2 regions of the Streptomyces sp. SS8 genome follow, and region 1 is predicted to be linked to the other one. Evidence: riboswitches for the same ligand, from Rfam matches in the RefSeq annotation. Region 1 holds a riboswitch; the other holds the start of a gene.

Region 1 (3,571 bases):
GGCGGTCAGGGGGTCTTCGGGATCGCGGTCGGCGTGGTGTGGCGGGACGTCGAGGCCGCCCTGTCCCGGCTGCACGCCGAGCGGGTCGACACCGGGGAGACCGTCGTCGGGGACAACCCGGCCGACGAACTGGCGCGCCGCCGCAACCGGGCGGGATGACCCGGCGCGACGGCCGGACCACCGGTACCGCCCGGCGGGGCGGGGCAGGCGGACGACGCGGCCGTCCCTGTCGGTGACGTAGGGCAGTATCAAGGGTGTGAGAGGGACACCGACGGTCCTGCATCTGGACATGGACGCCTTCTACGCCGCCGTGGAGCAGGCGGCCAAGCCCAGCCTGCGTGAGAAGCCCGTGATCGTCGGTGGTCTCGGGCCGCGGGGGGTGGTCGCCACCGCCTCCTACGAGGCCCGGGTCTTCGGGGTGCACTCGGCGATGCCGATGGCACAGGCCCGCCGGCTGTGCCCGAACGCCGCTTACCTCACTCCCCGTTTCGGGCTCTACCGCCGGGTCAGCGAGGTGGTGATGGGACTGCTGCGCGAGCTGTCGCCGCTGGTGGAGCCGCTCAGTCTGGACGAGGCGTTCGTGGACCTCCAGGCGGGCGGGGCGGCGGGAGAGGCGGGGCGCTGGTCCGCCGACGCCGCCCGTGCCGTGGGCGAACGGCTGCGCCGGGACATCCGTGCCGCCACCGGGCTCAGCGGCTCGGTGGGGCTGGCCGGGTCCAAGATGCTCGCCAAGATCGCCTCGGAACAGGCCAAACCCGACGGGCTGGTGGTGATCCCGCCGGGCACCGAGCGGGAACTGCTGGCGCCGATGCCGGTGCGCACACTGCCCGGTGTCGGGCCCGCCACCGCCCAGACCCTGCGCCGGGCGGGGATAGCCACCGTCGGCGAGATCGCCGAGGCGGGAGAGGCGGAGCTGGTCCGCCTGCTGGGCCGGGCGCACGGCGGAGCGCTGTACGAGATGGCGCGGGGGATCGACGAACGGCCGGTGGTCGCCGAGCGCGACGCCAAGTCGGTCTCGGTCGAGGACACCTTCGACACCGACCTCACCGACCGCGCCAGGATTCAGGCCGAGATCGCACGGCTCGCCGACCGCTGTGTCGCACGGCTGCGGGCGGCGGGGCGCAGCGGACGCACGGTGGTGGTCAAGATCCGCAGCTACGACTTCTCCACGCTCACCCGCTCCGAGACGCTGCGCGGCCCGACCGACGACCCGGCTGTGGTGAGGGAGGCCGCCGCCCGGCTCGTCGAGGGCGTGGACACCACCGCCGGGGTGAGACTGCTGGGAGTCGGGGTGAGCGGGCTGGCCGACTTCACCCAGGAGGACCTGTTCGCCCAGGCCGGCGCCCGGGCCGCGGGGCTCCCCGGTGCGGACCGGCCGCCGAGCCCCGCTCCGCCTGAGGCGGCGGGCGGACCGGCGGCCGGGAGGGAGACGCGGGAGGTAAGGCACTGGCTGCCCGGCCTGGACATACGGCATGCGCGGTACGGGCCGGGCTGGGTGCAGGGCAGTGGTCTGGGGCGGGTCACGGTGCGGTTCGAGCAGCCCGGGTCGCCGCCGGGCCGGGTGCGCACCTTCGCGGTGGACGACCCGGAGCTGGAGCCCTCCGAGCCGCTGCCGCCGTGGGGTGGTCAGGCCTCGGAGCCCGCGATCCGCCCGAATGTCATGTCCTCGTCGGAGGCGGGTGTGCGGGCGCCGGGCGCCCCCAGCCCGTAGTGGCGGTAGAGCTGCAGTTCCTGCTCGGGGGAGAGGTGGCGGCCCACGCCGAAGTCCGGCGCCTCCTTTACCAGGGAACGCTCGAAGGGCACCTTCAGCGCCCCGTCCGCCACCTCGCTGGGTTCCAGCGGGACGAAGGCGTCGCGGCTGAAGAACCCGGTGCGCACGGCCGCCCACTCGGGGACGCCGGTGGCGTCGTCGAGGTACACCTCGTCCACGGTCCCTATCTTCTGTCCGGTGCTGTCGAACGCCTTGAGGCCTATCAGATCCCGCGGGTCGATGTCGGTCTGCACGGTGGTCCCTCCAACTCCTCGCACGAGAAGGCGCCTGCTCGCGAACAGTCGCCACAAACAACGAAACGGCATATTCGGCGCATCGGCCACTCGGGGAGGCGGGCGGGAACCGCCGCCGGGTCGGTGCCGGCGGGCGCTGGTAGGCTCTGAAGTGGCTGTTGACCCCGAGCGGGAGAGTCCTCCGGCGACAGTGCCGGGGGCGCCGAAGGAGCAAATCCTCCCCGGAATCTCTCAGGCTCACGTACCGCGCGGGTGAGGTCACTCTGGAAAGCAGGGCGGGCCACGACGGACGACGCCGCAGCCCCTCCTCACCGACGGTGAAAACCGGGCCGCGCGCGGACCGGTGAAGCTCTCAGGTCGCGATGACAGAGGGGGAGGCCGTCGGGGCACCCGCGCCGCGGTGCCCCTCGCAGGTCGCGCAGACCAGGAGGCCTCCAGATGACAGCAGACCGCACTCCTCACACCATCTCCCTCGCGGAGCTGGAGCGGGGCACTCCCTTCGAGGAGCGCCACATCGGCCCCGACGCCGGTGAGCGGGCCAAGATGCTCGCCCAGGTCGGCTACGGATCGCTGGACGAGCTGGCGGCCGCCGCCGTACCGGAGGTGATCAGGAGTACCGAGGCGCTGGACCTGCCCGCGGCCCGCAGCGAGGCGGAGGTCCTGGCGGAGCTGCGCTCCCTGGCGGGGCGCAACCAGGTGCTGGACTCCATGATCGGCCTGGGCTACCACGGCACCTTCACTCCGCCGGTCATCCTGCGCAACGTCATGGAGAACCCCGCCTGGTACACGGCCTACACCCCGTACCAGCCGGAGATCTCGCAGGGGCGCCTGGAGGCGCTGCTGAACTTCCAGACCGTGGTCGCGGACCTGACCGGGCTGCCGACCTCGGGGGCCTCGCTGCTGGACGAGGGCACCGCGGCTGCCGAGGCCATGGCGCTGTCCCGGCGGGCCGGCAGGGTCAGGCAGGGTGTCTTCCTGGTCGACGCGGACTGCCTGCCGCAGACCATCGCCGTGATCGAGACCCGCGCCGAGCCCACCGGGGTGGAGGTCGTCGTCGCCGACCTGTCCGGCGGTATCCCCGCCGAGGTCGCCGAGCGGGGTGTCTTCGGCGTGCTGCTGCAGTACCCGGGCGCCTCCGGCGCCGTGCGCGACCTGCGCGCCGTGATCGAGGAGGCGCACGGACTGGGCGCGGTCGTCACCGTCGCAGCCGACCTCCTCGCCCTCACCCTGCTGCCCTCCCCCGGCGAGCTGGGCGCCGACATCGCGGTGGGATCCAGCCAGCGCTTCGGCGTGCCGATGGGCTTCGGCGGGCCGCATGCCGGGTTCATGGCGGTGCGGGAGAAGTTCGCGCGCAACCTGCCCGGCCGCCTGGTGGGCGTCTCGGTGGACGCCGACGGCACCAGGGCCTACCGCCTGGCCCTGCAGACCCGGGAGCAGCACATCCGCCGGGAGAAGGCCACCAGCAACATCTGCACCGCCCAGGTGCTTCTCGCCGTGATGGCCGGGATGTACGCCGTCTACCACGGCCCCGACGGGCTGGCCGCCATCGCCCGCCGCACCCACCGCT
Region 2 (3,571 bases), on a different contig from region 1:
GCTCGGAGCTGAAGACGGGCACATAGGGCGCCCCGTCGAGCTGGATCGTGGGCAGGTCGAGGTTGGGGCTGGCCGGTGAGCCGCCCTCGGGCAGCGGCACCCACAGACTGCTGCGGCCGAGCACCTCCAGCAGCCGGGCGCCCGCTCCCGGGGCGCCGAGGGAGGCGGCGAGGGTCTCCTCCAGCTCGTTGCCGGGCCAGCCGCCGCCGTGCCCCGGTCCGTACTGCTGCGGGATGGTCATGGGAAAACCCTATCGGCACCGGGCGGGTGTGCTCCTCCGCCGGCCGCGCACGCTTTCACGGGCGCGCGGGGCGCGGGGCACGCGAACGCCGGTCGCGGGCGTCGGGCGCGAACGTCAGTCGAACACCACCCCGCGCAGTGCCCCCGCCGCTCCCCGGTCCAGCAGCACCGACGCGACGCAGCCCCTGGGCAGTCGCCCGGCCTCCGCGTCCGCCACCAGCCGGCGCACCGCCCGCCGGTGCCGGGCGAAGGCGTACGCCGACACTCCGCGCCCCCGCTCCGCCTGCCCGGCCAGCGCCACCTCGGGCGGCACGTCCAGCAGCAGCAGGTGAACGGCCCGCCCGCGCCGCCGCGCGTCCCGGGCCAGCCAGCGGCGCACCCAGCCCTGGGCCCCGCAGTCGTGCACCACCACACCGGCGCCCGAGGCCAGGGCCCGCCGCAGCGCGAGGTAGTGCGCGATCCTCACCAGCGGACGGTAGACGGCGTACGGCAGCCGGGCGGGCATCCGCCGCTCCCAGCGCTCCCGCACGTCCTGGGAGTCGATCCGCACCACCGCGTCGCCCTCGGCGACCACGCGGCGGATCAGGGTGGACTTGCCGCTGCCCGGCAGCCCTGAGACGACCACCCGGTCGCCCGCGGGGAAGCGCAGGATCCGCACCGCCGCGGTGCCGCGCAGATCGCGTCCGCCGGCCCCCGCCGCTCTCCGCGGCACCGTCGCGGGCACCGCTGCCGGTACCGCCGCGGGCGCCGCCTTCCCCGGCACCGCCCTGCGCCGGGGCGGCGCTCCGCCCTGTGCCGTACAAGCACTCTCCAGGCTGCTCACCGGATACGCCCTCCCCGCTTTCGCGCCACGTGCTCGCGGCGTCACCCTGAGCGTGTCAAGAAGGACGACGGTGGACAAGACGGCAGCTCATCAGGTGTGTCACGGTGCCGTACCCGTCACGTCACCCCTCTCGTCACGGGCCCGGCCGCACGGCTTCGCGCCCGCCCGGGGGCGGTGCGCGCCGGGCGTGCGATGATGAGCGGGTCAACTGCATACCGGCCGATCGAGTCCGCACGGGAGAGTTCCCGGAAAACGCTGGTAACGACGGTTTCCGGGGCGCCGAAGGAGCAAGTCCTCCCTTGAATCTCTCAGGCCCCGATACCGTGTGGACGAGGCAGATCTGAAAAGCGGGCGGCCCCGAGCGGAGCCGTCCCACCCAAGGTGCAAGCCGTGGCCCGCCCGTGCGGACTCGCGGCGAACCTCTCAGGTTCCGATGACAGATGGGGAGGACGTGTCCTTCCCGCCGTCCTCGTACGACATCGCCACCTCGCCTGGGAGCCTGCCGACCATGAGTGATTCCCCCCGCCGTACCGCCCTCGACGCCGTGCACCGCGCCCTGGGCGCGACCATGACGGACTTCGCAGGCTGGGACATGCCGCTGCGCTACGGCAGCGAGCGCGACGAGCACAACGCCGTGCGCACCCGCGCCGGCCTGTTCGACCTGAGCCACATGGGTGAGATCGCCGTCACCGGCCCGCAGGCCGGCGAGCTGCTGGACCGCGCCCTGGTCGGCCATCTGTCCGCCGTCTCCGTGGGCCGGGCGCGCTACACCATGATCTGCGACGAGTCCGGCGGCATCCTCGACGACCTGATCGTCTACCGGCTGGGCGACGAGGAGTACCTGGTCGTCGCCAACGCCTCCAACGCCCAGGTGGTGCTGGACGCCCTCACCGAGCGGCTCGGCGCCTCCGGCCTCACCGGCGCCGCCGTGCGCGACGACCGCGACGCCTACGCCCTCCTGGCCGTCCAGGGGCCGCGGGCGGCCGCCGTCCTGGCGAAGGTCACCGACGCCGACCTCGACGGCCTGAAGTACTACGCCGGGCTGCCCGGCACGGTGGCGGGCGTGGAGGCGCTGATCGCCCGCACCGGCTACACCGGCGAGGACGGTTTCGAGCTGTTCGTCGCCCCCGGCGACGCCGAGACCCTGTGGCGGGCGCTGACCGAGGCCGGGGCGGACGAGGGCCTGGTGCCGTGCGGGCTGTCCTGCCGCGACACGCTGCGGCTGGAGGCGGGCATGCCGCTGTACGGGCACGAGCTGGCCCGCTCCACCACCCCCTTCGACGCCGGGCTCGGCCGCGTGGTGAAGTTCGACAAGCCCGGCGACTTCACCGGCCGCGCCGCCCTGGAGGCCGCCGCCGCGCGGGCCGCCGAGAACCCGCCGCGCAAGCTGGTCGGCCTGGTCGCCGCCGGCCGCCGGGTGCCGCGCGCCGGGTACGCGGTGGTCGGCGCGGACGGCTCGGTGATCGGCGAGGTCACCTCCGGCGCCCCCTCCCCCACGCTGGGCAGGCCGATCGCCATGGCGTACGTGGACGCCGCCCACGCCGCCCCGGGCACCGGGGGTGTGGCGGTGGACATCCGCGGTACGCATGAGCCCTACGAGGTCGTCGCGCTGCCGTTCTACCGGCGCGAGCGCTGACGGCCCCGGCCGCTCCGTACCACCGCGTACCGCCCACCAGCCGTACCGCCCGACCGACCGCTTGCCGCACCACCGGCCCGGGACACCGTCCCACCTGGCAAGACCCGTTTCTCACACCACACCCCTGATCAGGAGAATCACGCCATGAGCAACCCCCAGCAGCTGCGCTACAGCAAGGAGCACGAGTGGCTGTCGGCCGCCGAGGACGGCGTCTCGACGATCGGCATCACCGAGCACGCGGCGAACGCCCTCGGCGACGTCGTCTTCGTGCAGCTCCCTGAGGTCGGCGACACGGTCACCGCGGGCGAGACCTGCGGCGAGCTGGAGTCGACCAAGTCGGTCAGCGACCTGTACGCGCCGGTCACCGGTGAGGTCACCGAGGTCAACCAGGACGTGGTGGACGACCCGGCGCTGGTGAACTCCGCCCCCTACGAGGGCGGTTGGCTGTTCAAGGTCCGGGTGACGGACGAGCCGGCGGACCTGCTGTCCGCCGACGAGTACGCCGCCTTCACCGGCGAGTGAGCGGCGGCCCGTCCGCCCCTTCCGCGCCCGGATCCGCCGTCCGCCGCCATCCCACCACGATCGGAAAGACCCGGATGTCGCTTCTGAACAGTTCCCTGCACGAGGTCGATCCCGACGTCGCCGCAGCCGTCGACGCCGAGCTGCGCCGCCAGCAGAGCACCCTGGAGATGATCGCCTCGGAGAACTTCGCCCCGGTCGCAGCTCTCCAGGCCCAGGGCTCGGTCCTCACCAACAAGTACGCCGAGGGCTACCCCGGCCGCCGCTACTACGGCGGCTGCGAGCACGTCGACGTGATCGAGGACATCGCCCGTGAGCGGGTGAAGGCCCTCTTCGGCGCCGAGGCCGCCAAC

What was found. A riboswitch is a leader RNA that binds a small molecule or an ion and turns the genes downstream of it on or off. The one in region 1 is predicted to bind glycine.
Region 2: it holds a riboswitch for glycine, as region 1 does, so the genes downstream of both, gcvT (glycine cleavage system aminomethyltransferase GcvT) here and gcvP (aminomethyl-transferring glycine dehydrogenase) in region 1, are expected to answer to the same signal.

The regions. Positions count from the first base shown of each region.
Region 1 covers NZ_JBSVCZ010000031.1:48,434-52,004, reverse strand. Annotated here, with positions in the region: gene ACW69E_RS24455 (MerR family transcriptional regulator) at 1-159, shown strand, start outside; gene ACW69E_RS24450 (DNA polymerase IV) at 257-1,711, shown strand; gene ACW69E_RS24445 (PRC-barrel domain-containing protein) at 1,627-2,004, opposite strand; glycine riboswitch at 2,164-2,261, shown strand; gene gcvP (aminomethyl-transferring glycine dehydrogenase) at 2,443-3,571, shown strand, end outside.
Region 2 covers NZ_JBSVCZ010000027.1:75,950-79,520, forward strand. Annotated here, with positions in the region: gene ACW69E_RS23080 (enhanced serine sensitivity protein SseB) at 1-241, opposite strand, end outside; gene ACW69E_RS23085 (AAA family ATPase) at 356-952, opposite strand; glycine riboswitch at 1,288-1,397, shown strand; gene gcvT (glycine cleavage system aminomethyltransferase GcvT) at 1,572-2,699, shown strand; gene gcvH (glycine cleavage system protein GcvH) at 2,844-3,221, shown strand; gene glyA (serine hydroxymethyltransferase) at 3,296-3,571, shown strand, end outside.